One region of the Roseibium sp. AS2 genome, then DNA from elsewhere that is predicted to be linked to it. Evidence: predicted binding sites of a transcription regulator. Region 1 holds the regulator's gene; each other region holds the start of a gene.

Region 1 (7,555 bases):
AAGATTCAATGCCACGATGGCTCTGCCTCAAGCTGCGCCGAAACACCAGGCCAGGATACCCTTCTGGGCATGGAGACGGTTTTCGGCTTCGTCAAACACTACGGAGTTGGGACCGTCCATGACCTCGGAAGTGACTTCCTCGCCCCGGTGGGCCGGCAGGCAATGCATGAACAGCGCGTCCTGCCTTGCCTCGGCCATCAACCGCTCGTTCACCTGGTAGGCGCTGAGGAGATTGTGACGGGTTTCATTGTCATCGTCTCCCATGGACACCCAGCAATCGGTGACGACACAGTCGGTTCCCTTGACAGCCTCATATGGGTCCGCGGTGACGACAATGGAACCACCCCTGGCGCGCGCGGCGTCAATCAAGTCCCGAGGCGGTGCCAGCTCCGCCGGTGTCGCGATGCGCAGCTCGAAGTCGAACCGGGGAGCGGCGTGGATCCAGGAGGCCAGCACATTGTTGCTGTCGCCGGTCCAGGCAACGCTTTTGCCGCTGATCGATCCGCGATGCTCCTCGAATGTCAAAAGGTCGGCCATGATCTGGCAGGGATGCGAGACCTTGGTCAGACCGTTGATCACGGGAACCGTGGCATTCTCGGCCAGCTCGTTGAGCTGGTCGTGGTCCAGGATGCGGATCATGACCGCATCGACGAAGCGCGACAACACCTGCGCGGTGTCGGCAATGGTTTCGCCGCGGCCCAGCTGCATTTCCGCTCCGGTCAGCACGAGGGTTTCCCCCCCCAGTTCACGCATGCCGACATCGAAGGAAATGCGTGTGCGGGTCGACGGCTGTTCGAAGATCATCGCCAGCACCTTGCCGGCCAGCGGGCCTTCGCCGCGGCGGACACCATTGCGGCCGGCCTTGATCTTCTTGCCGGCCTCCAGAATGGCGCGCAGCTCGTCACCGTCGAAATCGGTCAGGTCGAGAAAATTCCGATAGGATTCATTGGCGGTCATCCGGCCGCTCCTTCCACCAGGTTCGTTTCAATTGCCAGGGCGGCCACTTCAAGGCGCTCCATGGCAATCGCAATTTCGTCTTCACTCATCGTCAGCGGCGGCATGATGCGGACGACGTTTTCGCCCGCAGGAACCGTCAGCAGACCGGCATCCCGTGCAGCCGCGACAAAATCTCCGACCGGAACGACGCATTTCAGACCGAGCATCAGGCCATTGCCGCGCACTTCGCCAAGAACAGCCGCATGACTGTCCACGAAACCGGCCAGCTTCTGCTTGAAACTGAGCCCCTTGCGCCGGACGTCCTCCAGAAAGCCATCCGACAGAACAACGTCCAGCACCGCATTGCCGACCGCCATGGCCAGCGGATTGCCGCCGAATGTGGTGCCATGGGTTCCGGGCGCGAGCGCAGCGGCCGTTTCGGCGGTTGCCAGACAGGCGCCCATGGGAAAGCCGCCGCCGATACCCTTGGCAATCGCCATCAGGTCCGGCTCGACACCGGTCCACTGGTGCGCGAACAACCGGCCCGTCCGTCCGACACCGGTCTGGATCTCGTCATAGATCAGCAACAAGCCGTTTTCGTCGCAAAGCTTGCGGACGGCTCGCAGGAATTCGGCGGGGATCTCGCGGATACCGCCTTCGCCCTGGATGGGCTCGATCGCGATTGCCGCCGTCTGCGGTCCGATCGCGGCCTTCAGCGCGTCGATATCGCCGACGGGCACCTGGTCGAAACCGGGCGCCTTCGGGCCGAAGCCTTCCATGTACTTGGCCTGGCCGCCGGCAGCGATGGTCGCAATCGTCCGGCCGTGGAAGGCCCCCTCGAAGGTGACGATATGGAACCGTTCGGGCTGGCCGTTGTCATAGTGATACCGGCGCGCGCATTTGATCGCGGCTTCCATGGCTTCCGCACCGGAGTTCACGAACAGCACCTTTTCGGCAAATGTCGCCTCGCACAGCCGCCGGGCCAGACGTTCCCCGTTCGGGCTCTGGTGCAGATTGGAAACGTGCCAGAGCTTGCCGGCCTGCTCCTGCAGCGCCTTGACCAGATGAGGGTGGCTGTGTCCGAGCGCGTTCACCGCAACCCCGGAGCCGCAATCGAGGAATCGTCGGCCGTCTGCCGTCACCAGCCAGACACCTTCCCCGTGATCGAATGCCAGTTCCGATCTTGCGTAATTCCCGAACAATGCGGTCGCGGACATAACCTCGTTGAACTCCTCAAAAACGGCCGTTTCTTCAGCGCCACCGTGACGCCGTACGGCACCTGCAAACGGTGCGCCCGGCCAAAACGCAACGTGCCGCCCGATAAGGCGGCACGCAGCAGTTTTCTTATACACTGCCCCCACCATGGACTGTCAATGGAAATGCGCTGCGGCGCCCCGCCAGCGCGCAAATGGCGAATTCCTCAAAATTCTCAAGCACCTCGCCATAATTGGGGAAAAGTCGGTTCATCCCCAACTGGATTTGGGTGAACGGTTGCCTGACAAATTAACGTTATTGTAACCTCTGGGACATCACACACGAGATCTCGTGCGGCAAATCATCAAGAGGCACTAGATATGCCATCCTTAGGCGCGACTACGTGCGCTTAACACGAGGTTAATGGCTGCAGGGCAGCCCAAGAAAAGGGTGCGGCAATGAGTTGGACAAACGACCGGGTTGAGCTTCTCAAGAAGCTCTGGAGCGACGGATTGAGCGCGAGCCAGATTGCTGGCGAACTGGGTGGTGTCACGCGCAACGCCGTCATCGGCAAGGTGCACCGTCTGGGCCTGTCCGGCCGGGCCAAATCAACCTCTTCCAGCGCGAAGCCGCGGCGGGCCCGGCCCGCTTCGACCGGTGCCGCAACGCCGAAGAGACCCGCCCAGCAACCGCAGTCCATCGGCGCGACGGCGCTGAAAGCGGATTTTGCTCCGGCCCCGGCGATCGTGCCCAAGCCGGCCGTTGAGCCGATAGCGGATCTTGTGCCGATCTCGCAGCGGGCAAGTATTCTCACGCTGACGGAGCGGACCTGCAAATGGCCGATCGGCGATCCGGCGACAGATGATTTCTATTTCTGCGGCCGCCAGTCCGACCCCAGCGTCCCCTATTGCACCCATCATTGCAAGATCGCCTACCAGCCCATGGCCGACCGCCGCCGGGACCGCAAGGTTGTCGCCCAGGCGGGCTGACCGCAGGCATCGCGTTCCCAGACAGCAAAAACCCGCCGACATGGCGGGTTTTTTCGTATCAGGCTGCCGCGTTTCAGGCGGAGACGGTGAACTGATCGTTGAAGGCGTAGCCCGCACCCCGGACGGTCCGGATCGGGTCCTTGGCCTTGCCCTTGTTGAGAGCCTTGCGCAAACGGCCGACATGCACATCGACCGTGCGTTCGTCGACGTAGACATCATGACCCCAGACACCGTCCAGCAACTGCTCGCGGGAGAACACCCGGCCCGGAGACGTCATCAGGAATTCCAGCAGCCGGAATTCTGTCGGACCCAGGTGGATTTCCTTGGCATTGCGACGCACACGGTGAGTTTCCCGGTCCAGCTCGATGTCTCCGGACCGCAGCATGGTGGAGACCACTTCCGGACTGGCCCGGCGCAGGATCGCCCGCACGCGTGCCATCAACTCCGGTACGGAGAACGGCTTGACGACATAATCGTCGGCGCCGGTGGACAAGCCGCGAATTCGCTCCGCTTCTTCACCCCGCGCCGTGAGCATGATCACGGGCAGCCGCTCCGTGTCCTCGCGTGCGCGCAGCCTGCGGCACAGCTCGATGCCTGACAACCCCGGCAGCATCCAGTCGAGCAGAAGAAGGTCGGGCTGGCTTTCCCGAAGCCGGATCTCGGCCTCGTCACCCCGGACACACGCTTCGACAGCGTAGCCCTCTGCTTCCAGATTGTATCTTAGTAGAAGGCTGAGGGGTTCTTCGTCTTCAACGATGAGCACCTTCGGCATACATCTCGCTCCAATTTCGGCAACCGGCGCAACAGGTCCCTGACCTGGCGCCGGCCGGTTCTTTTTCCGTGATCAATCTCGACGGAACCTTACGTATCGTGCTTGCGTCTGACCGGGCACGAAATGCTTTGCGACTTGTGACCCGGTCAACATTCGGGTGTCCGTTCGCTCCCGATTGAACCTTTGGTGACCTAGGCGCCGGTTTCGTCGACTTTCGCACGGTCTTCCGGCAAACGGTCGCCCGTGACCATGTAATAGACGTTCTCGGCAATGTTGGTCGCATGATCGCCGATCCGCTCGATGTTCTTTGCGCAGAACAGCAGATGGACGCATTGGGTGATCACCCGCGGATCTTCCATCATGTAGGTCAGCAGCTCGCGGAACAAAGACGTGTAGATGGCGTCGATTTCCGCGTCGGCTTCCTGCACGCGGCGGGCTTCCTCCGCGTCCTTGCGCGCATAGGCATCCAGCACCCGCTTGAGCTGCGCGAGGGCAAGCTCCGTCATGTGCTCGACACCGATCGCAAGCTTCTTGGACTGCAGGTCGCTGTCGATCGCGATGGCCCGCTTGGCGACGTTCTTCGCCAGATCGCCGACACGCTCCAGATCGTTGGAGATGCGGGTTGCCGCGGTGATCTCGCGAAGGTCCTGGCCCATCGGCTGACGGCGCGCGATCAACTCGATCAGCTTGCTTTCGACTTCCTGCTGAAGACGGTCCAGACGGGCGTCCTTGTCGATCGTCGACCTCGCCAGCTCCAAATCCTGGGAAACCAGTGCGGAAATGGCGTCGGCAAACGCCTTTTCGGCCAGTCCACCCATTTCGGCGACCTTGCCGGCCATGGCCGTCAGTTCTTCATCATAAGCCGAGACTGTATGTTCAGCCATTCTGTAGTCCCCTTGAGATTTACGGAAATCGCTTAGCCGAAGCGGCCAGTGATGTAGTCCTGTGTACGTTTGTCTTTCGGATTGGTGAAGATGTCTTCTGTCAGACCTTCCTCAACCAGCACGCCGAGGTGGAAGAATGCGGTACGCTGAGACACGCGGGCGGCCTGCTGCATGGAGTGCGTCACGATCACGATCGTGAAGTTCTCGCGCAGTTCGTCGATCAGTTCTTCCACCTTGGCCGTGGCGATCGGATCAAGCGCCGAACACGGCTCATCCATCAGGATCACTTCCGGGCTGACGGCGATCGCACGGGCAATGCACAGACGCTGCTGCTGACCACCGGACATGCCGGTGCCCGGCTCGTCCAGGCGGTTCTTCACTTCTTCCCAAAGACCGGCTTTCTGAAGGCTGGAGGAAACGATCTCGTCCAGATCGGTCTTGTTCTTTGCTAGTCCGTGAATGCGCGGACCATAGGCAACATTGTCGTAGATCGACTTCGGGAACGGGTTCGGCTTCTGGAACACCATGCCGACCTTGGCGCGCAACTGCACCGGGTCCACCTTCGGATCGTAGATATCCTCGCTGTCGATCTTGATCGACCCTTCCACCCGGCAGATGTCGATCGTGTCGTTCATGCGGTTGATGGTCCGCAGGAACGTCGACTTGCCACACCCGGACGGACCGATGAAGGCGGTGACCGAACGTGGTTGAATTTCAATGTCCACATCCTTGATGGCGTGTGTGTCGCCATAATAGACTTGGACTTTTTTTGCGGAAATCTTGCTGTCGGTCATGTTTTTCGCCTGTTCAATATTCGGCATCTCGTTCATCGGATCATCCCTTACCAGCGGCGCTCGAACCGGCGGCGCAGGATGACCGCGAGAACGTTCATGGTGAGGAGGAACACCAGAAGCACGATGATTCCACCCCAGGCTTTTTCGTAAAATGCATAGTCGGCGCGCGCGGCCCATGTGTAGATCTGTGCCGGCATTGCCGAGTTCGGATCGGTGAAGCCTGCCACGATACCTTCAGGGTATCCGCGTGCCACGAAGCCGACCATGCCGATCAGCAGCAGCGGCGCGGTTTCACCGAGTGCCTGCGCCAGACCGATGATGGTGCCGGTCAGGATGCCCGGCATGGCCAGAGGCAGGACATGATGAAAGATGGCCTGCATCTTGGAAGCCCCAACCCCGAGCGCGGCGTCCCGAATGCTCGGCGGCACCGCTTTCAGCGAAGCGCGGGTCGAGATGATGATCGTCGGCAGGGTCATCAGCGTCAGCACCAGCCCGCCCACAAGCGGTGCGGACTGCGGCAGGTGCATGAACTGGATGAAAACCGCCAGACCCAGAATACCGAACACGATCGAGGGGACGGCCGCCAGGTTGGAAATGTTCACTTCGATCATGTCCGTGAACCTGTTCTGCGGCGCGAATTCCTCCAGGTAGATGGACGCGGCCACACCGATCGGCAGGGACAGGAACAGGACCACCAGCATCATGAAGAACGAGCCGACAACGGACGCGCCGATGCCGGCGCCGCCCGGATTGTCCACACCCGAATCCGCACCGGTGATGAAGTTCCAGTTGAAGACGTTGGTGATGACACCCGCCTCAACCAGATTGTCGACAAGATCCAGATCGCTCGCCTGCAGGAACCGGCTGTCGGTCATGTTCTCGCGCGTGACGCGGCCGTTCATGTAGCCGTCGACCCGGGAGGAGGCCGCCAGCTCAAATCCCGCCGGCTCGCCCAGATTGTCCGGGTTGGACTGGAAATATGCGCGAATGGTTCCACCCGGCTTGCCGACGATCCGTTCGATAGCGGCCGCATCGAAGGGAACGTTCACACCGCGTTCCTCGAGCTGACCCTGGAGCGCACCGATAAAGATCTGCTCGTAGGCCTTGGTCTTGAAAAGCTGAGATTCGGCAGCGTCGAACTGTTCCTGGGTCAGCGTGAAATTCACGTTGACCACGGTCTTGGTGAATGCCGGCAGGCCTTCGGAGACGATCGACACCGCCAGGACGATGAGGAAGAACAGGCCGATTGCGATGGCACCGATGCCATAGGCCTTGAACCGGGTTTCGGACGCATTGCGCCGGCGCGTCAGATCATCAAGCGCATAGAGCGATTTCGATTTGACCGGTGCATCGGAAGACGACCCGGACGTCAAGGGAGGAAGGTTTGTGTCGGTCATCAGTCATACTGCTCCCGGTACTTGCGCACGATGTAAAGCGCAACAATGTTGAGACCCAGGGTCACCACGAAGAGTGTCATGCCCAGGGCGAATGCGACCAGCGCAACCGGTGACGCGAAGTCGGCATCGCCTGTCAGCTGACTGACGATCTTGGCGGTCACCGTGGTCATGGCTTCGAAGGGATTGAGGCTCAGGCGCGCAGCCGCACCGGCCCCGAGCACCACGATCATGGTTTCACCGATCGCGCGGGACGCGGCCAGCAGAATGGCACCGACAATGCCGGGCAAGGCGGCGGGAAGGATGACCTTCTTGACGGTTTCGGACCTGGTGGCCCCCAATCCGTAGGAGCCGTCACGCATGGCCTGCGGCACCGCGTTGATGATGTCGTCGGACAGGGAACTCACGAACGGGATCAGCATGACCCCCATCACCAGACCGGCCGTCATGACCGCCGTTCCCGCCTTCATGATGCCAAGACCACCGTCGCCGAAGACCGACAGCAGCATGGGACCGACGGTCAGGAGGGCGAACAGGCCGTAGACGATGGTCGGGATGCCCGCGAGAATTTCAAGCAGCGGCTTGGCAACGG
Region 2 (7,555 bases), on a different contig from region 1:
GGGAAGGCATCGGGGAGGAGGCGACCATCTCGCAAGAACGGTGGACGTAATCGCTCCCGGCCGGGCAAAGCTCTTGAAGGGGGGCGGAGCGCCGGAAACCCGGTCACACCTGCACATCGCCCGCGGCAGACCTAGGACCCCTGATCCATCATTTTCGCTGCGCTGCCTCCGCGATGACGATGCCAAGAAAAAAGACCCGGCAGCCAAAGGTGCCGGGTCTTTCGCGGCGAACCCGGTACGCGCCATCGCCCGTGCCGGGTGCCCCGGGCACCTGTGCTCCTACCCGGCGAGTGGCGGACTCAACCGGGCGAAGCCTTCCTGCCTCCGGTAGGGGAAATGCGGATAAGGCGCCGTGACCGCACTGGCGGCGTCCAGCCTGCCGATCTGCTCACCCGAGAGCGACCAGCCGACCGCGCCGATGTTCTGGCGAAGCTGGTCTTCATTGCGCGCGCCTATGATGACGGAGGAGACCGTCGGACGCTGCACAAGCCAGTTGAGCGCGACCTGCGGCACGGTTTTCCCGGTCTCGCGACTCACCTCGTCCAACACATCCACCACGTTGAAAAGATGGTCGTCTTCCACGGGCGGACCGAAATCGGCGGTCTCGTGCAGACGGCTTCCTTCGGGCAGCGGCACGCCCCGTCTGATCTTGCCGGTCAGCCGCCCCCAGCCGAGCGGGCTCCAGACGAGCGCCCCGATCCCCTGATCGGCACCGAGCGGCATCAGATCCCACTCGTAGTCGCGCCCGATCAGCGAATAATAGACCTGATTGGCGACGTACCGCGGCCAGGCGTTTTTTTCTGCGGCCGCCAGCGACTTCATGATCTGCCAGCCGGAAAAGTTGGAGACGCCGGCATAGCGGATCTTGCCGTCCCGCACGAGCGTGTCCAGCGTGGCAAGCACCTCCTCCACCGGTGTGAAGGCGTCGAAGGCATGGAGCTGGAAAATGTCGATGCGATCCGTACCGAGCCGCTTCAGCGCGTCTTCCACCGACCGGATCAACCGCAGCCGCGACGACCCTGCCTCATTCGGCCCGTCCCCCATGGGCAGGCCTGCCTTTGTCGAGATCAGCACCTTGTCCCGCCGCCCCTTGAGCGCCGCGCCGAGGACTTCTTCCGACGCGCCGCCGGAATAGACATCGGCAGTGTCGAAGAGATTGATCCCCGCTTCGAGACAGATGTCGACAAGGCGGCCGGCTTCCTTGACGCCGGTATTCCCCCAGGCGCCGAACAAGGGCCCCGATCCGCCAAAGGTGCCGGCGCCGAAACTCAGGACAGGGACTTTCAGACCGGACCGGCCGAGCGTGCGATATTCCATTGGATGTTCCTTTCGATTGTCGCGCTGAGCGAAAGATAGACGCGGATCCTTTGTTGAATTAGAATGCCGTCAAGAATATCATCTGTGAATTGAAGGAAAGATGGAGCGCTCCCAGGTCAATCGGTCCGGAGAAATGGAAGTCTTCGTGCAAGTGGTGGAGCAAGGCGGCTTTTCAGCTGCCGCCCGCACCTGCCTGATGACACCGTCCGCCGTCAGCAAACTTGTGTCGCGCCTGGAGGCCAGGCTGGGCGTGCGGCTGGTCAACCGCTCGACGCGCGCCCTTCAGCTCACTCCCGAAGGCTGTGCGTTCTATGAACGATCCTCGGGCATCCTTGCGGATATGGAGGACGCGGAGCGCAGCGCACGCGCCGGAGAAGAGCCTGTCGGCCGCATCCGCCTCAACACCAGCGCGTCCTACGCGGCCCATGTCCTGGCGCCGGTCCTGCCGGTCTTCCTGGAGCTTCATCCCGGCATCACGCTTGATCTCGTCCAGACCGACAGGGTCGTCGACCTGCTGGCGGAGCGGACGGATGTGGCGGTGCGCGCCGGCCCGATGAAGAGTTCAAGCCTCGTCGCCCGCAAACTTGGCGAGACCGCCATGGTCATCGTCGGTTCTCCCGCCTACCTCGAGCGATTTGGAACACCTGCCGGCGTTGAGGATCTTCAGAAGCATTCCCGGCTGGGGTTCGGCTATGCCAGAACGGTCGATGGCTGGCCGCTGAAGGACAAGGGCGGGACGATCGTGCTGCCGGTTGCCGGCCGCGTGCAGGCAAGCGACGGCGAGGCCCTTCGCCGGCTCACCCTGAGCGGAAACGGGCTCGCCCGGCTGGCCGCCTTCACAGTCCGCGACGATATCGCCGCCGGCCGTCTTATCCCCGTGCTCGATCATCTCAATCCCGGTGACAGGGAAGCCTTTCATGCCCTCCATATCGGCCAGGGCGGTCCGTTGCCCTCCCGTGTCCGGGCTCTGCTCGACTACCTGGCGGACCATGGCAGGGTTTCCTGAGGTCTCTGGACCCGGGCACCAGGCGTTCATGCGACCGTTTCAAACGAATGAAGGCCCGGCAGCCGAAGCCGCCGGGCCTTCCGTCAGGTCCTGGCCTGAAAGTTCGGGGAGGACCTTGAACGATTTGCCTCAGTTCAGGCGGGACACCGGGCCGAGGTCGATGAGCTGGGTTTCACCCGGCGCATCGTCGACGCCGTCATTGTCGGTCACCAGGATCAGGCGGCCGTCGGCGGTGATGGTCAGGCCTTCCGGCTTGTCCAGAACCCAGCCCTTGCCCTTGGCCATGGCCGGCAGGATGTCCATCGCGAAGTGCTTGTCCAGAACCGGAAGCGTCTCGCCATGGGCCGCGGGCGTGACGCCCTTCAGCGAAATCGTGGTGATCTGCTTGATGGCGGCATCCTCACCACCCTTGTTGTCGCGCTCCAGGATGGCGAAGTCGCCCTCGCCCATGGAGACGATTTCAGACAGGCCGACCCAGCCGCCGGCGGCGCTTTTCGGCGCGTCGAGCGGATAGTGGACGAAGCCCCAGGACTTGTCCGCCGGGTTGTAGATGGCGATCTTGCTGTGACCCTTCGGATCGTCCTTCCACTCGCGCTGAACGGCGACGGCGACGAGCGTCTGGCCGCCCATTTCGAATTCGGCGACGCCTTCAAAGGAGAAGCGCTGCGCCTGGTCGATCAGAGACTGCGGCAGGGTGATTTCCTCGCTCACCGCACCATCGGCACCGACCTTCAGCAACAGATGCCTGCGGTCGTTTTCCGGATGGCCTTCTGACGCCAGCCAGAAGCCACCGTCTTTCGCGACCGAAATGCCTTCCAGGTCCAGCTTGGACTGGTTGAAACCGGTGACCGTCACATAGGAAGTGATCTTCGCCGGCTTGGAGGCGATGTCCAGCGTGTAGATGCGGGCATCGTCATAGAAGCTGTCGCTGACCGCGTAGAGCGTGTTGGCATCCTGCGGGTCCGCTGCGAGAGCCGACAACGCGCCCCAGCCGATCGGCGCATGCTTTTCCGGGTCAAGCATGGAGACAATCGACGGATAGGCCGGAGCCTCGGCGCCGTACTGGTAGAGCGAGACATGCGAGCGCACACCGTCTTCGTCCACCTCGTTGGCAACCGCGAACAGATCCCGGTTCGGGATTGCCAGCAGGCCTTCCGGACCGACATGGGTCGGCAGAAGCTGAACGAATTCCGGCTCGGCGCCGGTGTCCTTGTAGACCGCCACGAAATTGCCGCGCTCGGAATTGACGAAGATCAGCGTCTCGCCGCCGAACGCGCCGATGGCGACGCCTTCCGGCTCGGTGCCCTTCTTGGCGGCCCGCTTGGCCGGGTAATGACCGTGCGACATGCTCAGATGTTCCATCTGGTTGCCACTGTCGAACAGAACGTCGCCCTTGGAGTTCCAGATCGTGAAGCCGCGCGAGCCGCCTTCATAGTCGCCTTCGTTGGCCGTTACGAACCGCTCGTCGTCGATCCAGGCAACCGCATCCGGCTCTCGCCGGACATCTTCCGTGGAACCCGAGGCATCGCTCATGCGGGCCTTGGAGACCGGAATGTTTTCAGCGGACGCCGTGCCGGCGGAGAAATGCGCGGTCACGTCGCCGCTTGCCAGGTCGACAATCGCGATGTGGTTGTTTTCCTGCAGGGTGACGACAGCCTGGTTCTTCGAGTTGATGGAAACGAATTCCGGCTCCGGATCGGTCGGCGCCACCTCGGCCAGACCGGTCATGTCAACGATGCGGACCGCGTCGCAATTGGTCGGCATACCGTTGTCGTCGAGGTCGAAGATCGCAAGATGGCCGGCCGGCATCTGCGGGATGACGCCGTCATTGAGGTCTTCGTCGCGCTCGTTCTCGATGGCGATGGCAACGAACTTTCCGTCCGGCGAGATCGCAACGCTGTCCGGCTGGCCCTTGGCGTCGCATGTCGCGGTGATGCCCATGCCATCCAGCGCGATCACGGCCATGTGGCCGGTGGCATTGATGAAGTCTTCGCTTGTGTTGACACCGGCGTAGGCGGCCCTGGCGCCGACGGCAACGGATGTCGGCTCACCGCCGAGCGCGACGCGCGCCAGCGGCTGGACATTCAGCGGATTGGCGGCATTGACGAACACGATCGCCTCGCCGGGGCTGTCGGTGAAGGCCAGCGTGCGGCCGTCCCTGGAAGCGTAGATGATTTCGGCAACCGTCTCCGTCGCCTTGTCGGCACCATCCGGCAGGGTCTTGTAGACCGGGTAGGAATTGATGCGCTCGAAATAACCGGCCTGGGCAGCCGGAACGGCCCCGAGGCCGAACAATACGGCAAGACTGACACCTTTTAAAAAACGTCCGCGAAGGTTCGCCACTGCACTTGCTCCCACAAATGTCGAGTTAAAGATGGCGGCAAGCTAGAAGGGCTCCTTGCAAGATCGGTGACACTTGAATGAAGCTTTGATGACACACGGCGGTGGATGGAATCTTCAGGCGGTTTTTCCGGCATCCGGGAAGACACATCCGCAAGTCCAATGAGCTTGCGACGCAACCCGGATATGCGATTTTCGCAAGGCTTCAGACCAGAAAGGACTCGACTTCGATAGCCGGGTCTTCCACTCTGGTGGTTCCCCATGTTTCGCGCCTGTTGTGCTTTTGTGCCCAGGCGCCGGTTTTATCGGAACATTTCATGCAGATCGGATTTGTGCGCGCCGCAGTCGTGCTCGGGCTCTTGGCTGTAGTCGGCCCGTTCGCAATCGACCTCTACCTGCCGGCGATGCCAGAAATCGTGCGCGACCTGAACACCGACGACGCGGCGGTCCACATGACCTTCACGGTCTATTTCATCGCCTTCGGTCTGGCGCAGATGATCTACGGACCTCTGGCCGACCGGTTCGGCCGCAAGATGCCGGTTTTCATCGGCCTCGTCGTGTTTATCGCCGGCTCCGCGCTGTGCGCGGCGGCGCCGGATGTCTCGACGCTGACGATCGGCCGCTTCGTCCAGGCGCTTGGCGCGGCCGCCCCGATGGTGATCGTGCGCGCCGTCGTGCGCGACCTGCACACGGGCAGCCGGGCGACCCGGCTGATGGCGCTCGTCATGCTGGTCATCAGCATCTCGCCGATGCTGGCACCGTTGACCGGCAGCGTGATCATACAATTCGGCAGCTGGCGGCTGATTTTTGGCGTTCTTGCAATCTTGGCATTCGCCGCAATGGTGCAAATGGCCTTCCTGTTGCCTGAAACACTGCCGCCGGAGCGCCGCGCACGGATCGATGCGGTCGCGATGATCCGCAGCGCGGTCTATCTGCTCAGGGATGCCCGGTTCATGGGCCTGACCCTGATCAGCGGTTTTTCGCTGGCCAGTTTCTTCGTATTCATCGCCGCCGCGCCGCTGGTCTACATGAGCCATTACGGACTGACACCGACGGGCTTCAGCCTGGTGTTCGCACTCAACGCCGTCGGTTTCTTCGCGTCATCGCAATTCGCGGCAACATTCGGCGAACGTTTCGGCATGGGCCGTGTCGCCCTGCTGGCGGTCTGCGGCTTCGCCGCGGCAACGTCGCTGCTGTTCGTGCTGGTCTGGAGCGGCATCGACGACCTGCCGGTGCTCATGGCCCTGCTGTTTCTCGGCAACACCTGCCTCGGACAGGTCATCGCCCCGACCATGGTGATGTCCCTGGAAGAGCACGGCGAGCATGCCGGCATGGCCTCGTCCCTGGGCGGTACGTTCCAGATGGTGTCCGGCGGCGTGATGATTCTGATTTGCAGTCCGTTCTTCGACCGCACGCCGCTGCCGCTGGTCGGCGCGGTCGCGGCCTGTGCGCTGACGGCTCTGATCATCGCCCTGCTGACCCTGCGCCCGGCACGGCGCCACAACGCGCCGGCCTGAAAACAGATCACCCTGCGCCCGGATGAGCACAGGGTGGGTCGAATGCTGAGGGCGTCAGAGACCGGATGGCGTCACGTCGGGCGGGTGCCCGACGCGGCAGTTCAGGCCGGCTCGTGGGCGGACGTGCCGATCTGGTCCAGTTTCTTCTGCAGGGACAATTTGTCCAGGGACGTCATCGGCAGGTTCATGAAGATCGAAATGCGGTTGTTCAGCATGCGGAAGGCGTCGCTATACGCCAGCCGCCGCTCGGCTTCCGTACCTTCAACCGCCGCAGGATCCGGCAGCCCCCAGTGAGCCGACATCGGCTGGCCGGGCCAAACCGGGCAGACTTCGCTGGCGGCGTTGTCACACACGGTGAAGACGAAATCCATCACCGGGGCACCAGGTTCCGCGAACTCGCTCCAGTCCTTGGAGCGAAGCTCGTCGGTCTTGAAATTGAGTTTATTCAGCAGTTCCAGAGCTTCGGGCCGAACACTGCCGTTCGGGTGAGAGCCGGCGGAATAGGCCTTGAAACGGCCCTGTCCGTCCCTGTTCAGGATGGATTCGGCCAGAATGGACCGGGCGGAATTGCCGGTGCAGAGAAAAAGCACGTTATAGACTTCGTCCGACATTGGGGTCTCCCAGCGTGGTTTACGATTTATGGCAGGCAATCGTTTCCATGACCTGCGCGCATAATTCCGGATGACCGCCGCAGCAGTCAGCCATCAGGAACGTCAACAGTTGCCTGGTGCCGTCCAGATCCGCGAAATAGCGGATGATCCGGCCCTCGCGTTCGTTGCGGACAAGACCCGCCTGCAGCAGCACCGACAGGTTGGCCGACATCGTGTTCTGGCGAACGCCCAGCGCCTCGCCGATGTCACCTGCGCTCATGCCGGCGGGACCCGCTTTGATCAGAAGCCGGAACACATCCAGCCGTGTTTTCTGGCTGAGCGCCCCGAAGGCACCCAAGGCATCATTTATATCCATAAATCATGATATCCCGATTTATGGAAGTTTTACAAGCCCCGGATTGCTGTCGCGATAACACCGCGCGTTGGACGGAAACCGTCATTTGGCGCCGGAGCACTTGAAATTGGCGGTGACTGCTGATGACCTGTGCCATCGACACGATCAAGGTGGCCCATGGACATACTGAAAAATCCCTGGCTTGGCGAAGGCCTGCCCGACCCCGAAGGCCTTGCGGAGGGCACGATCTCCGAAACCCCGGTGGCGGCGGAGACCTTTCTGGCAGGAAGCCCGGACGGAGGCCCGACCTTGCTCCTGGACCGCAGGGATATTGCGCAGGCTTTCGGCATCGGCGCGCTTTACCTCAAGGACGAGCGCAACCGGATGGGTCTTGGCAGCTTCAAGGCGCTCGGCGCGGCCTATGCGATCG
Region 3 (7,555 bases), on a different contig from region 1:
ACTGGTGCTCGATCCCTATCTGGGCGGCTCCGGAACGGCGCCTGGCGCCACCAGGGCCTCCGGATCCTCGGGATCCGGCGGGAACAATGCCGGAAGCGGCGGCAGCAAGAGTGGCGGCGGTTCCGGCTGGAGTACGGTGCCGATCGATTTTTCGGGCCTGAAGGCGGTCAACGCGGATTTCAGGCTCACCACCCGCGAAATCCGCTGGGACAAGATCAAGATCGACGAGAGCGCGCTCTCCACCACAATCAGCAACGGTGTGCTGACGGCGAACCTGGAAAAGGTGGCCCTTTACGGCGGTACCGGTACCGGTACGGTGACGCTGAACGGGGCTGCAGCGGTTCCCGAAGTGGCCGCGACATTCTCGATGGCGAAGCTCAGCGCCTATCCCTTGCTGCGCGACGCGGCGGATTTCAGCTGGATCGAGGGCAAGGCCGCCATCAATCTCGATGTGAAATCGAAAGGCGGCAGCGAGCAGGCGCTGGTCCAGGGGCTGAACGGCACGGCGGACTACAATTTCGCGGATGGCGCCATCCGTGGCATCAACGTGCCCAAGATGGTCCGCGGGCTCTCCGTGGAGACCTTGCTCGGCTGGCAGGCCAATACGTCCTCCAAGACCGACTTCAGCACGCTCAGTGCCAGTTTCCAGATCCGGAACGGCGTCGCGACCACCAGCGATCTGTCGATGGTCGGACCGCTGGTGCGCATGAGCGGCAAGGGCACGACAAACATGCCGGAACAGAGCCTTTCGTGGCGGGTGGAGCCGAAAATCGTGCCGACCCTGGAAGGTCAGGCACCGCAGCCGCGGCGCAAGGGCGCGGACAAGAAACTCGCCGGACTGGGCGTGCCGATCGTGATCGAGGGCAACTGGAACGACCCGCGCATCTATCCGGACATCAAGGGCATTCTGGAAAACCCGGAAGCGGCCTACAAGATGCTGGAACAGACCGGCGGCGAGCTGATCTCGATCCTCAACGGCAAGAAGGCGCCGTCCAAGGAGCTGGTCGATCAGGCCAACAAGGTCATCGAGAAGGCCACCGGGGGCCGCACCCAGATCGACGTCCAGAAGGTCATCGAGGGCAAGGTCGACGACAAGGAAGTCCTCAAGGCCGTCGAGGAGGGCTTCGGCCTGCCGCAGGGCCTGCTCGGAAACGTGTTCGGGAACAAGAAGAAGAAAAACTGAGGGCCGGCCCCCCGTACGACGGTGAGGTCCGGCGGTGCCACAAAAGTCCAGCATACCAAGATCGTTGCGGCGGCAGTCGACGGATGCCGAAAAACGGGTTTGGCACTTTCTTCGGAACAGGCAGCTTGGAGGCTGGAAATTCCGGCGGCAGGTCTGGATCGACAGGTATATCGTTGATTTTGTTTGCTTGGATGCAAAGTTGGTTGTCGAGCTGGATGACATCGTCGCCCATCTTGAGCTTCGAAAATGTTGCGCAAGACAAGCTTCCCTGGTTTCCGGTTGAGTCTACTCCCCTCACCCTGACCCTCTCCCCATGGGAGAGGGAACCCTGCAGGGAGAAATTTCTTCCAGTTTGTTCTGCTTGAGACAAGAGCAGGCTGGTCAGAATGGCATGGATGTGTCACCCGCACGCGTAACCTCTCCCATGGGGAGAGGTCGGCGCGCAGGCGCCGGGTGAGGGGCGCAGCCTGGAACCGGAACTCCGGGTTGCCCGGCAGCGAGATCATCGCTCCCTGGTATGAAACCCCAGTGCCGAGATCATCTCGTTGACGGCGCTTTCCACGGTGCCGGTGTTCTCGATGCGGACCAGGTTGGCAACCCGGTCGGGTTCCAGATCGGCCCGTTTCAGGCGGCGTTCTATGTCGTCCCGGGTTTCCCGGCCGCGGGCCGCAAGGCGTTCGGCGAGGATTTCAACGGGTGCTGTGATCAGCAGGGTGACGGCGGTCTGGTATTTTTCTTCCGCGCGTTTCAGCACACGCCGGGAGCCGTTGGCGATGACGGTGCCGCCGGTGCGGATGAAGTCGTCATAGGCCGGCGGGATGACGTAGCCGAGGCCGTGGGCTTCCCAGGCCAGCGCGACTTCTCCGGCAGCAGTCATCCGGTCGAAATCGGCGCGGCTCAGAGTGTCGTGATCCTCTGCGTCGGCATCCGCCTCACGGGTGATCGCCCGCCGTGCAAAGACCACGTCGTCCCGGGTGTCGAGCCGCTGCTTCAGGGCGTCCATCAGCGTGTCCTTGCCCGCGCCGCTTGGTCCGACGACGAGAATCATGCGTCCGGGCCCCAGTCTTTTGGGCCCCTGTCTTTTGGGCCCCAGTTTTTCGGGACTGAGCTTTCCGGCCGCATCCGCCGCTGCGTCAGGCAACCCGTCGACCCTCGCGCCAGACGCCGCGCACAATCGGGATGCCGCCGACCATCTTCACCTGGATGAGATCGGCGCGCAGACCCGGTTGCAGCGCGCCCCGGTCGGCGAGTCCGATCGCGGCCGCCGGAGTGGAGGTCACTGTCCTGACGGCCTCGGGCAGGGAAATCGTTTCGATGTCCGCGGCGAGCTGGAAGGCGGCCTGCAGCAGGGAAATCGGTACATAATCGGAGGAAAGCACGTCAAGCACGCCGGCTTCGGCGAGTTCCTTCGCGGAAACATTGCCGGAATGGGAGCCGCCGCGCACCACGTTCGGCGCGCCCATCAGGACGGCCATGCCGGCGTCATGGGAGGCTTTCGCCGCTTCCACGGTGGTCGGAAATTCCGCGATCCTGGTGTGCAGGCCGATTGCCTCGTCGACATGTTCGCGGGTGGCGTCGTCGTGGCTGGCAATGGCGATGCCGCGTGCCTGGGCGATGTCGGACAGTTTCTTCCGGTTGTCCGGGGCCAGACCGCTGGCGCGTTCCTGGCGCCTGCGGATGAAGACCTCCATTTCGGCGTCGGAAAAGCCCTTCTTGCCCTGATAATAGATCTTGTAAGCGTCGAGCGAGACAAACTGGCGCTGGCCGGGCGTGTGATCCATCAGCGATATCAGCCGGATGCTGTCGTCGTCCTTGAATACCTCGAAGGCCTCCAGAACGTCCGGCGCGGAGACTTCGCAGCGCAGGTGGATGAAATGGTCGGCGCGCAGGCGGTTTTCGCGCTGGCCTGTCTCGATGGCATCGGCCAGCTTGCGCATGTCCGGGTAGCGCAGATCCGCGTCCTCATCCATGCCGACCCGGAGCGCGTCGAATACGGTGGTGATGCCGGAACAGGCGATCTGTGCGTCATGGGCCTGCACCGCGGACACCGGGTTCCAGCGGACTTTCGGCCGCGGGGCGTAATGGGTTTCCAGATGATCGGTGTGCAGTTCGACAAGGCCCGGCAGCAGATAATCGCCCTCGCAGTCATGTCCCGCGACCCCGGTCGGTGAGCCGGTTCCGGAGATCCGGCCGGTTTCGCCGACCGTCAGCGACCCGTCAATCACCTCGTCGGCGAGGATGAGGGTGGCATTCTTGAAGACTTGGGGCGTCGCGCTCATGCAGGTTCCTCGTTTGTGGGGTGATCGGGGGCCGGGGAATGGGGGGCGATTGCGGCGTCCAGTGGAGACACGCAGCCACTGAGCGAAAAGACCGTGTGCACCTGGAACGGCGCGCCGCGCTCCGCCTCTGTATACAGTGCAAAATGGCTGCAGGCACGCGGGCGGCCGGTGACGTCGGCGAAGTAGCCTTCGGCCGTTTCGGCCAGACAGCGCATGTCCGCTTCGTTCTCCAGCTTGCTGGAGAGTGTCATGTGGAAGCGGAACTCCTCGAAGATGTAGGGATAGCCCCACCGGGTCAGGTGCCGGTCCTGCCGTTCCGTCAGACCGCTGTTGCGGCGGCGCTCCAGATCGGCGTCCAAAAGCGGTGCCCGGAACGGTTCGAAGCGGCGCACACAGAGCCCAGCAAAAGCTCTGAGGCCGGGCTCTTCCCGCTCCGGTGTCAGGGCGAGAAACCGTCCGAGCCGATTGACGCCGAGGCCCGTTATGTCGAAGGGCGCGATTTCGTCGGCAAACTGCTCGCAGGCCTGCAGCAGGGCTGCTTCGGTCTGGTCGCCGCGCAGGGAAAACGGGGCCTTCAGCGTGCCGTGAAACCCGTAGCGGCGCGGGTCCGTCGTCAGGTCCCGGACCCTGTCCGCCGTCAGCCCGGCGACGGCCGGCTGCGGCAGAGCCTCGCCCGTGAACGGGTCGCGGCCGAGCCAGGCATTGCCGAGCTGCATCAGCGGGTCGTGTGCATCGGCGGCAAAATAGAGGGCGTAGCGCATGGTCGGATTCGCATTCGGTTCACGGGAGAGGCCGGAAAGACGGCCTAACGGCGGGTGGTGACCGTTCTGTGACAGTTTCCACCCGCCTGCAAGGCTTTCCTCGTCATTTCGGTCAAGCGGCGGCCTCGGCGCTGAAGCCGGTGACGTCGATGATCCGGTCGGCGATCTGCTCGCGGACATCCTGATCGTGCAGGATGCCGACCATGGCGACGCCCCTGGCCTTTTTTTCCTCCACCAGCCGCACGACCACCGCCCGGTTGGCGGCATCCAGGGACGCGGTCGGTTCGTCCAGCAGGAGGACCGGATAATGGGCGATGAAACCACGGGCGATGTTGACCCGCTGCTGCTCGCCGCCGGAGAAGGTCGCCGGCGGCAGGGTCCACAGGCGCTCGGGCACATTGAGCCGGGACAGCAGGGCGCGGGCAGTGTCGCGGCCCTCGGTTTCATCCGTTCCCTGCGCGATCAGCGGTTCGGCCACAACGTCCTCCGCCGAAACACGCGGGATGGTGCGCAGGAACTGGCTGACATAGCCGATGGTATCTTCACGCAGGGTGAGGACCCGGCGCGGCTCGGCGCCGGCCACATTGACGATCCCGTCACCGACGGTGACCAGGATCTGGCCCTCGTCGCAGCGGTAGTTGCCGTAGATCATCTTCAGGATCGAGCTCTTGCCGGCACCGGACGGGCCGCCCAGGACCACGCATTCGCCGGCATCAACGGAGAATTCGACATTCTGAACCACGGGAATGACGGTGCCGCCCTGCAGATGCATGGTGAAGGACTTGCCGACATTGTTGAGATACAAGCGCACAGGCATCGAACGCCTCCTTTACACCTGGAGAATGGAAGAGACGAGCAACTGGGTGTAGGGCTCGCGCGGGTCGTCCAGAACCTGGTCGGTCAGGCCGGTCTCGATGACGTTGCCATGGCGCATCACCATGATCCGGTGGGACAGCAACCGGGCGACGGCAAGGTCGTGGGTGACGATCACCACGGACAGACCCAGATCGGCGACCAGACGGCGCAGCAGGTCCAGAAGCCGGGCCTGCACCGAGACATCCAGCCCGCCGGTTGGCTCGTCCATGAAGACGAGTCTCGGCGCGGTGACCAGATTGCGAGCGATCTGCAGGCGCTGGCGCATGCCGCCCGAGAACGACCGCGGATCGTCGTCGATGCGGTCGCTTTCGATTTCCACCCGGCCGAGCCAGTCGTCCGCCGTTGAACGGATGTTGCCGTAGTGGCGCTGGCCGACGGCCATCAGCCGCTCGCCGACATTGGCGCCGGCGGAGACATTCATGCGCAACCCGTCAGCGGCGTTCTGATGGACGAAGCCCCAGTCGGTGCGCATCAGAAGGCGGCGTTCGGCCTCGGTCAACTGGTAGAGGTTGCGCATGGAGCCGTCGCGCATGCGGTATTCGATGGCGCCGGCCGTCGGGGCAAGGCGCGTGGACAGGCAGTTGAGCAGCGTGGTCTTGCCGGAACCGCTTTCACCGACGATGGCCAGAACTTCACCGGGCCACAGGTCGAACGAAACATCCAGGCAGCCGACGCGGTCACCGTAATAGCGGGTGACCTTGTGGACCTGCAGCAGCGGGTCTTCGGGATGGGTGACGCTCATTGCGCGGTCTCCTCCGGCTTGTGGCCGCTAATTCCGGCCATGGTGGGATCCGCCGCCATCGGGCCGAGATGGCCGTCGGCGCGCCGTTCCTCGCAATAGTCGCTGTCTGAACAGACGAACATGCGGCCGCCCCGGTCATCGAGGATGACCTCGTCCAGATAGACATTCTCCGCACCGCACAACCCGCAGGGCTTGTCGAAGGTCTGGATCTCGAAGGGATAATCCTCGAAGTCGAGGCTCTTGACTTTGGTATAGGGCGGAACGGCATAGATGCGCTTCTCGCGGCCGGCGCCATAGAGCTGAAGCGCGGCCATCCGGTCGATCTTCGGATTGTCGAATTTCGGTGTCGGCGAGGGGTCCATCACGTAGCGGTCGTTGACCTTGACCGGATAGGCGTAGGTGGTGGCGATGTGGCCGTTTTTGGCGATGTCCTCGTAGAGTTTCACATGCATGAGGCCGTAGTCCTCCAGCGCGTGCATCTTGCGGGTTTCCGTTTCGCGCGGCTCCAGAAAGCGCAAGGGTTCGGGGATCGGCACCTGAAACACCAGCACCTGGTCCTCGGTGAGCGGCTTTTCCGGAATGCGGTGCCGGGTCTGGATGATCGTCGCTTCCGACGTCTCGAAGGTTGTGCGGATCCCGGCCGTCTTTTCGAAGAAACCGCGCAGGGAGACCGCGTTGGTGGTGTCGTCGGACCCCTGGTCGATCATCTTCAGGCAATCGGCCTGGCCCAGGATCGCCGCGGTCACCTGGACGCCGCCGGTGCCCCAGCCATAGGGCATCGGCATTTCGCGCGAGGCGAACGGCACCTGATAGCCGGGGATGGCAATGCCCTTGAGGATCGCCCTGCGGATCATGCGTTTGGTCTGTTCGTCCAGATAGGCGAAATTGTATTCGCCCTGTTCGAATATCTGAGCCGTGTCGTTCATTCCGCGGCCTCCCGGTCAGCGTCGTCGTTTTCTTCCTGCCGGCGTTTTTCGAACCATTCGGACCGCATCTGGCGGACCAGTCCGAGTTCGGCCTGGAAGTCGACATAGTGGGGCAGTTTCAGGTGTTCGACGAAGCCGGTCGCCTGGATGTTGTCGGAATGGGACAGCACGAACTCGACGTCCTGGGCCGGCGCGACCGGCTCCTCGCCCAGTTCCTGCCAGCGCATCGACCGGTCGACCATGGCCATCGACATGGCCTTGCGTTCGACCTGGCCGAAGACGAGGCCGTAGCCGCGCGTGAAGGTCGGCGCGGTGCTGGCCGAGCCCTTGAACTGGTTGACCATCTGGCACTCGGTCACCTTGATGGTGCCGAGCTTCACGGCAAAGCCGAGCTCCTCTGCGAAGAATTCCACCTCGACCTCGCCATAGCGGATTTCGCCGGCGAAAGGATGCGTGCGGCCGTAGCCGCGCTGGGTGGAATAGGCCAGCGCCAGAAGAAAGCCCTCGTCGCCCCGGGCCAGGTTCTGCAGACGCAGGTCCCGGTCGGCGGGAAAGGCCAGCGGCTCGCGGGTCAGGTCCCCGACGGGGGTGTCCTCGTCGGTGACCGGGTCCGGTTCCATCAGGCCCTCGTCGCCAAGCAGGTCGGTCACGCGCGGCATGGCGGTTTCCTGCGGCTCGGCGGCTTCCACTTCCGGTGCCATGCCGTCGTCCTCGGCGGCGAGCGCGAAGTCCAGCAGCCGGTGGCTGTAGTCGAAGGTGGGGCCCAGAACCTGTCCGCCCGGAAGGTC
Region 4 (7,555 bases), on a different contig from region 1:
CTGAAATGGCTCGTCATGCTGGCACCGCTCGGCATGGTGATGTGGCTGTCCTTCCGGATCCAGTCCATGAGCGCGAGCTCGGCCCGGATCATGTTCCTGGTCTATTCGGCCGTCATGGGGATTTCCCTGTCGTCGATCTTCCTCGTCTACACGGGCGGATCGATCGCACGCGTCTTCTTCATCACGGCGGCGTCCTTCGGTGCCCTGAGCCTGTTCGGCTACACCACCAAGAAGGACCTGTCCGGCTGGGGCTCCTTCCTGTTCATGGGCCTGATCGGCATCGTCCTCGCCTCGATCGTGAACATCTTCATGGCATCGTCCGCCCTGCAGTTCGCGATCTCCGTGATCGGCGTTCTGGTGTTCGCCGGCCTGACGGCCTACGACACCCAGCAGATCAAGGAAATGTACTATGAAGGCGACAGCGCCGAGGTAGCCACCAAGAAGTCCGTGATGGGCGCCCTGCGGCTCTACCTCGACTTCATCAACATGTTCCTGATGCTGCTGCAGCTGTTCGGCAACCGCGAGTAATCCGGCAGTTCCGGACCATGCGAGACATTGGACATGCGAGACATTGGAAAGGCCCGGCATTCGCCGGGCCTTTTTTTGCCTGCCCGCAAAGGGCTGCTTTGACTGAAAGCACAATTTCCGGTTAGCATCGCGAATTGTCAATTTTACGGTCCCCCCATGCGCCATACCAAGTTCCGCCCGGCAGCCATCCTGCCAGCAATTGTCTGCCTTTTGCCCGGGTCCGGTCTCGCGGATGAATTTTCCAATCAGTATGGCCTCGGGCTGATCGGCGCCCAGGCGGCCTTCCAGGCCGGCTACACCGGCAAGAACGCAAGTGTCGGCATTGTCGATACCGGCATAACGCCGGACCATACCGATCTGTCTCCCAACCTGAGCGGTTATTCCCTGGACGGATACACCCAGGATCCCGTCACCGACGATCCGAACGGCCACGGCACCCACGTCTCCGGCATTATCGGTGCGGCCTCCAACGGCACCGGCATGATGGGTGTGGCTCCGGACGCGAAGCTGACCGCCCTCACCATCTTCGACGAGGACGGCAGCGCGGACGACGATGAGCTGGAGGTCGTCGTTCCTCGGGTTTACAGCTACGGCCTCGACAACGGCATCGAGTTCTTCAACAACTCCTGGGGAGGCGACGTCGTCGACCCGGAAGACGACGAGGACATTGCCGAGGGCCGTGCCTACATCCGCGAAAACATGCCGAACCAGCTGGGCGCCTTCCGGGATGCGGCCAACCGCGGCGCGGTCCTTGTCTGGGCCACGGGAAACGACGGGGACACCAATCCGGGCCTGGAAGCGCAACTGCCGCTCTATTTCTCCGAACTGACGTCAAGCTGGCTCGCCGTGACCGCAGTCGGCCGCGACGGCAAGATCACCGACTATGCGAACTGGTGCGGCGTGGCCGCGAACTGGTGCATGGCCGCGCCTGGCGGCGGTGACGACGAAGACGAAGACGGGATCTATTCCACAGCCACCGACGGCGGCTACGTCCGGTATTCCGGAACCTCCATGGCCGCGCCCCATGTCACCGGTGCCCTCGCCCTGGCCCGGGAGATGTACCCGAATGCCTCGGCGGCCGAACTCGCCGAACTTGTGCTGCAGACCTCAACCGATATCGGCGCCAGCGGAATAGACGGGGTCTATGGCTGGGGCCTCTTGAATGTCGGCAATCTTGTGGCCACGAAACAGGCCACGACAGCCGCTTTTCCGGCCCAGGCCGTCTGGGCCCGGATGGACATTCTCAACCAGCTCATCGCCGTGACCCGGCGCGGCCAGGATCTGGCGGGATCCGGTGCCGGCAACAGCGTCATGGTCTCCACACATGGCGGGAACAAGGGGCAGGCGTCCGGCAGGAGGATCGTCATTCAGCCGATCATGACCGCCAGCCGGCTTTCGGGAGACGGGTCCGGCAGCGACGCCGAGTCGTGGTCGGGAGGCGTCTTCGGCAGCATGGAACTGCTGCGAACCGACACCACGACGTTTGGGACCGGTCTCGGTTTCACCGGCTCCAGGATCAAGTCGGGCAGCGACCGCGCCGATGTCACGGGATATCACCTGACGGTTTTCGGCACTTACGACGACGACCGTTATTTCGCGGATGCGGCCGCCGGCTTCAGCGTGTTCCGCACCAATCAGACGCGCAAGGACATTTCAGGCACGGGCGGCACGGTCCTCGGTGGGTCCGGCCTTACCGCCAGCAGTGAAAGCACCGACCTCGGCGGCTGGCTGGCCATGCGCGCCGGGTCCAGCTTCGACACGCGCGCCGGAGCGCTCCGGCCCTATCTGCATGGCCGCGTCGTGCATCAATGGATGGGCGCCTACGACGAGAGCGGTGCCGGCGTGTTCGACCTCTCCGCCCCGGCCGGCAATTTCACCGAAACAACGATCGGCCCGGGGCTCAACATGCGCCCGCGTGCCGCCGACCTCGCCTTCGCCACGGTTCACGCCCAATTCGACATCGCCTATGCCCGCGCCATCGGTCCGGACCAGTACAGCCGCGAAGTCCGGCTGCTCGGCTCTGACCTGACGGGCACGACCGCCGAGATCGGCCGGAACATCGCCTTCGTCGGAGCCGGCATGGAGTTTGATTTCAAGGAGTCCGGGCTGAAGAGCTCGATCGGCTATTCCGGAGCCTTTCGCGAAAACGCCGACAGCCACCTGGTCAACCTCAAGCTGTCGTTGAAGTTCTGAGCGCGGCCGGCAACCCCTGGCGGTTCACACATTCCCCCGCTCGGCTTCGATCACGCCTTCGGGGGCGACAGACGGTCAGCCTCCTTGATTTGAAAGCGCTCCGGAGCCGATGAGCGACACGCAGAAACCAGTCCGGGACATTACCACCCTGACGGCGCGGGTCCAGGAAGGAGCCCGGCACCGGGACAGTGTCTTCGTTGCCGTCAGCGGCTTCGCGGGGGCAGGAAAAACCACCCTGTGCCGGTCGTTGATGCAGGCGCTTGCAGGCAAGGCGTGCCATTTCGAGTGCGACCGGTTTTCCAGCCTCGGCTTCAAGGACCGCGAAAGGCGCATCGCGGAGCAGACCGGCGACGGCGGCAGGGCAGGCACCGCGGAAAACCCTCAGCACTGGTACGACTGGAACGAGATTGAAAAAGCGCTGAGCGCGCTGCGCAGGGAAAGGCGTCTGGAATTCAACCGTGCCTGGAACCCCGATTCCGGAGAACTCGACGCCTGTTACACGCTGGACCTCGGGGACAGCCGGCCGGCCGTCGTTCTGTGCGACGGCATCTTCCTGTTGCATGAGGCCGTCAGAAGCTGGTTCGACGCAACGATTTTCGTCGACTGCCCGGAACCGCTCAGGCGCGCCCGCGGCCTGCGCCGCACGCAGGACCCGGACCGGCGAGACTACATGAACCGACTGGAGCGGATCCATTGCGAGCCCTACTTCCGGGAATTCTCGCCATCCGCCAACATCGTCTACAATCCGTCCGGCACCGCATGAAACCCAGCCCTAGGCGGGGACGACACGAAGGTGTTTCTTTTTCTCGAGCACCTTGAGAACCTGGCCGAGGTCGTGGCCCCGCTTCAGGATCACGCCGCCGGTGGCAACGACCGAATAGGCCCCCTGGCGCCGGGCCAGTTTCGGATCCTTCTCGATCCGGTAAAGCGGCATTTCGGAGGACCTGCGGAACACCGAGAAAACCGCCCGGTCCTTCAGAAGGTCGATCGCATAGTCGCGCCATTCGCCGTCGGCCACCATGAGGCCGTAGAGCCTCAGGATCGTATTGAGTTCACGCCGGTCGAAGGCGACCACAGGTTTGGAAGGGGGAGCCGGCTGGGCCTGCGGCATCGGGATGGATCCCGTGCCGCGCTTGAACGCGCTGTCATCGGCTTCGCTCATTCCGCCTCCATTCCGTTTGCGGTTTCGCAGCGGTGAGGGAATCGCGCCGGGCACGGCCTGTCACCTGGCTGTCATCTTGCGTTGCCTTGGGGTCGGATGGCAAGTCCGCAAAGCCGCGAAGGCCTCTTCAGGCCGCAATGCCGGTAATTTTACGAGGGAATTTCCGGAGGAAAACGTACAAAAACGACGTTACGGCACTTTGCCCAGAAAGAAAGAAGAAATTTCCTTGTTTTTGCCTCATTCCAGCCCTTGGCGAGCCATTTTGACCACCCATATTCAGATCATACCCTGATGGGTAGGACAAGCGGAAGCTGCGGAATGCATTAGCCCCCCAGCCCCCCGGAGTTTTCGCCGGTCCACCAGATTTAACTGAGTCAAACATCAGGGCAACTGAAGGGCCGGCGACAAGCCGGCCCTTTTCATTTGACGGCCTCCGTCAGGGCGCCCGCCCCGATCCCGTCATCTCGCCCTTTTCAGGAAATCGTCGAGAAATCCGAGGAACCTCGGGTCTGTGCCATAGGCCGCGTTGACCCGCATGGCCGCCCGCCGGCGGGTTTTGCGGTTCGGATAGAAAACCGAGCCCGGCGAAATGAAGATGCTCGCCCGGCTGGCTTCCGCGCACAATTCCTGTTCGTCGATCTCGCCGGGAAATTCGGCCCACAGATAAAATCCCGGTACGGAACTCTCCATCAGGGAAAGCCCCAGGGCTTCCAGACTGCCGAAAGCCGCCTTGTAGGCCTCCTCGACCCGCCCCCTGAGACGCCTGAGGTGACGCAGGTAATGCCCCGCCTGGATGAGATTGAAGACAAACCGTTCAACATGCTCGGACGAATTGACCTGCGTGATCATCTTGATGTCCGCCAGGCGCCGGATGATCTCCGGCGAGCCGGCCACATAGCCGCATCTCAGACTTGCCGACAACGTCTTTGAAAAGCTGCCCAGATAAAGAACCCGGCTCAACTCGTTGAGCGCGGCAAGCCGCGGCAGCGTCGACGGCAGGATGTCGGACAGGGCATCGTTTTCCACCAGCAGAATGCCCCAGCGTTCGGCCAGTTGCATCAGCCCGAACGACCGTGACGGCGACAGCGAACCCCCGGTCGGATTGTGGCCGTGCGACTGGGTGAAGAACATCTTCGGCCGATGGACCGCGAGTTTCGCCGCGAGATCGTCCAGGTCCGGGCCATCCCTGTCCCGCCGGATGCCGACGATATTGAGCTTCGCGAACGTGAGCTTGGAAAACAGCGGATAATAGCCCGGTTCGTCGACGAAGACCGTGTCTCCCGGCTCGGTCAGGTGACGGATGATCAGGTCCAGCCCGTGGTTGACGCCGTTGGTCAGAAGCAGGCCGTCCGGCTGCACCGGGATCGAGCGCTCGAGCAACTGTATCCTCAGACGGTCGCGCAACGGACCGAACCCCCAGAAACTGCCGTAACCGAACTGGATTTCTTCCGGATAGGGAACCTTGGCAACCGCAAAATGCCGCCTGAGTTCGGAGCCTTCCATCCAGAAGGGCGGGGGGCGGCCGTCCCCCGGGCGCACCTCGTAATGCTTTTCCAGTTGTTCACGCAGCAGGGAAATACCGTCGACGGCGGCGGCAACATGAGGTGCCGACGGGGCCGGTGTGTCCGGCCTGACCTGGGAGATGTAATAGCCCGATCCGGGCCGCGCTTCGAGCAGACCGCGCGCCACCAGCCGGTCGTAAGCCTCCGCCATGGTGTTTTTCGAGACGCCGTGTGCGCGGGCGCCGTGACGAACGGAGGGCAGCCGCTCAAAGGCCTTGTAGGCACCCGCCTCCAGCATCAGCGTCACCTTTTCCACAATCTCGTCGACGCGCGTGAGACGCCGTTTGCCGTCGCTCATAGGGTTGTCCCCCCGTTTTCACTGGGACAGTGACTTGAATTTTCCACCCAACCGTCCCTTGATTGTCCCACTACTTTTCATGACAGTTTGCGCCATTAGTCAAGAAAGCAAATGTCTGAACGGGAGGAAAAACAATGGCAGTAAACAGACGCGGGCTCCTTGCGGGTCTTGTCATGGGTGGGGTTGCACTGGCCGCACCGGTCGCGGCACAGGCTCAGGATGCCGTGGAATGGCGCATGCAGGCGCTTTGGGACGCGGGCACCACACCGTATGAATACGAAAAGAAATTCGTCGAGCGCGTCAGCGAACTGACGGACGGCAAATTCGACATCAAGCTGTTTTCCGCCGGACAGCTTGTCCCGGCCAACCAGGCTTTCGACGCCGTGCGCGCCGGTGCCTTCGAGATGATGAAGACCTTCGACGGCTACGAAGCCGGCAAGATCCCGGCCTTCGCCTTCACGTCTACGGTCCCCTTCGGCTTCCCCGATTCCGACCAGTATGAAGCCTGGTTCTATGAACTCGGCGGACTGGACCTCGCCCGCGAAGCCTATGCCAAGGCCGGTCTCTTCTACATCGCGCCGTCGGTCTATGGCGAAGAACCCATCCACTCCACGGTCAGGATGGAAACCATCGCGGACATGGCCGGCAAGAAAGGCCGTTTCGTCGGACTGGCCTCCGCCGTCATGGGAGACATGGACGTCGCCGTCACGCCCATGGCGACCGGTGAGGTCTACACGGCGCTTGAAAAAGGCCTGATCGATTTTGCCGACCGGGGCGATCTGACAGCCAACTACGAGGCCGGTCTGGCCGAGGTTGCCAAGTTCATCATCCTGCCCGGCGTGCACCAGCCGACCACCGCGACCAGCTATGTCGCCAATCAGGCAGCCTATGCGGCGCTTCCGGACGCCTACAAGGCGGCCCTCGCCGTTGCGGCACGGGAAGTGTCCGGCGCGCTGCGCCAGCACATCCTGGTCCAGAACGTCGAAGTTCTTGAGAAGTATCAGGACGAGGGCGTCGAGATCATCACCCTCGATCCGGCGGACGTGGCCGCCAATCGCCAGAAGGCCGTGGAAGCCTGGAAAAAGGCGACCAAGGACGACGACCTGGCAACCCGCGTCCTCAACAGCCAGGTTGACTTCATGACGTCTCTGGGTCTGCTCTAGGATCTCGTTCGATCTTCCTCCCGCCGGCTGGCGGCCGGTGCTTCGGCACCGGCCGCCAGCTGTGTGCCCCAGCCTTCCCGCGGTCACGATGTCATGAATTCGATCTGCTCCCTCGTCACCGGCCTCAACCGGGTCCTTTTCCTTGTGGCCGCCGCACTCATCTTCGCCGTGGTGCCGATGCTGCTCTTCGAGGTTGTCGCCCGCTATGCCTTTGACGCCCCGACGGTCTGGGCGATGGAGGCAAGCACGCTTGTCTTCGGCCCCCATTTCATGCTGGCCGGTCCGTACCTGCTGCATCTGAAGGGCCATGTGGCCGTCGACATATTCAGTGACAAGTTGCACGGACGAGCGAAAGCTGTCTCGGACGTGTTCACCTATCTTGTCGTCGCCGTATTTGCCGGTGTGTTCGCGGTGGTCAGCTGGCCGCTGGCGATCAATGCCTACGGCATGGGCGAAACCAGCTTTTCCGCCTGGAACCCGCCGATCTGGTGGCTGAAATTCATTGTGCCATTCGCCTTCGCGATGCTGTTCGCCCAGGCCGTCGTGGAAATCCTTCGCACGGTTTTTCCCGCTGAAAACACCATCGGAGCGGACGCATGAGCTCCGAATTCGTTCTTTTCATCATGTTCTCCGGCCTGATCGGCCTGCT

The links. Region 1 encodes PhoB, which activates phosphate uptake and scavenging genes when phosphate is short. Its sites were predicted from a motif close to TGTCATNNANCTGTCAT; they were not measured.
Region 2: the regulator PhoB is predicted to act here: its motif matches at 4,744-4,760, upstream of WNZ15_RS14575 (esterase-like activity of phytase family protein).
Region 3: the regulator PhoB is predicted to act here: its motif matches at 4,281-4,297, upstream of WNZ15_RS13595 (DUF1045 domain-containing protein).
Region 4: the regulator PhoB is predicted to act here: its motif matches at 3,942-3,958, upstream of WNZ15_RS13770 (DUF2794 domain-containing protein).

What each region holds. Positions count from the first base shown of each region.
Region 1 covers NZ_JBBMQN010000006.1:90,959-98,513, reverse strand. Annotated here, with positions in the region: gene WNZ15_RS18375 (Hsp33 family molecular chaperone) at 1-15, opposite strand, end outside; gene argF (ornithine carbamoyltransferase) at 28-957, opposite strand; gene WNZ15_RS18365 (aspartate aminotransferase family protein) at 954-2,153, opposite strand; gene WNZ15_RS18360 (GcrA family cell cycle regulator) at 2,589-3,119, shown strand; gene phoB (phosphate regulon transcriptional regulator PhoB) at 3,193-3,891, opposite strand; gene phoU (phosphate signaling complex protein PhoU) at 4,083-4,775, opposite strand; gene pstB (phosphate ABC transporter ATP-binding protein PstB) at 4,808-5,605, opposite strand; gene pstA (phosphate ABC transporter permease PstA) at 5,617-6,966, opposite strand; gene pstC (phosphate ABC transporter permease subunit PstC) at 6,966-7,555, opposite strand, start outside.
Region 2 covers NZ_JBBMQN010000004.1:533,313-540,867, reverse strand. Annotated here, with positions in the region: gene WNZ15_RS14585 (aldo/keto reductase) at 280-1,317, opposite strand; gene WNZ15_RS14580 (LysR family transcriptional regulator) at 1,418-2,323, shown strand; gene WNZ15_RS14575 (esterase-like activity of phytase family protein) at 2,453-4,666, opposite strand; gene WNZ15_RS14570 (multidrug effflux MFS transporter) at 4,981-6,180, shown strand; gene WNZ15_RS14565 (arsenate reductase ArsC) at 6,282-6,791, opposite strand; gene WNZ15_RS14560 (metalloregulator ArsR/SmtB family transcription factor) at 6,811-7,146, opposite strand; gene WNZ15_RS14555 (pyridoxal-phosphate dependent enzyme) at 7,303-7,555, shown strand, end outside.
Region 3 covers NZ_JBBMQN010000004.1:344,898-352,452, forward strand. Annotated here, with positions in the region: gene WNZ15_RS13575 (AsmA family protein) at 1-1,183, shown strand, start outside; gene WNZ15_RS13580 (DUF559 domain-containing protein) at 1,218-1,466, shown strand; gene phnN (phosphonate metabolism protein/1,5-bisphosphokinase (PRPP-forming) PhnN) at 1,686-2,231, opposite strand; gene WNZ15_RS13590 (alpha-D-ribose 1-methylphosphonate 5-triphosphate diphosphatase) at 2,317-3,462, opposite strand; gene WNZ15_RS13595 (DUF1045 domain-containing protein) at 3,459-4,223, opposite strand; gene phnL (phosphonate C-P lyase system protein PhnL) at 4,336-5,040, opposite strand; gene phnK (phosphonate C-P lyase system protein PhnK) at 5,053-5,841, opposite strand; gene WNZ15_RS13610 (alpha-D-ribose 1-methylphosphonate 5-phosphate C-P-lyase PhnJ) at 5,838-6,767, opposite strand; gene WNZ15_RS13615 (carbon-phosphorus lyase complex subunit PhnI) at 6,764-7,555, opposite strand, start outside.
Region 4 covers NZ_JBBMQN010000004.1:375,005-382,559, reverse strand. Annotated here, with positions in the region: gene WNZ15_RS13785 (Bax inhibitor-1/YccA family protein) at 1-528, shown strand, start outside; gene WNZ15_RS13780 (S8 family serine peptidase) at 685-2,721, shown strand; gene WNZ15_RS13775 (hypothetical protein) at 2,831-3,484, shown strand; gene WNZ15_RS13770 (DUF2794 domain-containing protein) at 3,494-3,883, opposite strand; gene WNZ15_RS13765 (PLP-dependent aminotransferase family protein) at 4,343-5,743, opposite strand; gene dctP (TRAP transporter substrate-binding protein DctP) at 5,878-6,906, shown strand; gene WNZ15_RS13755 (TRAP transporter small permease subunit) at 7,000-7,506, shown strand; gene WNZ15_RS13750 (TRAP transporter large permease subunit) at 7,503-7,555, shown strand, end outside.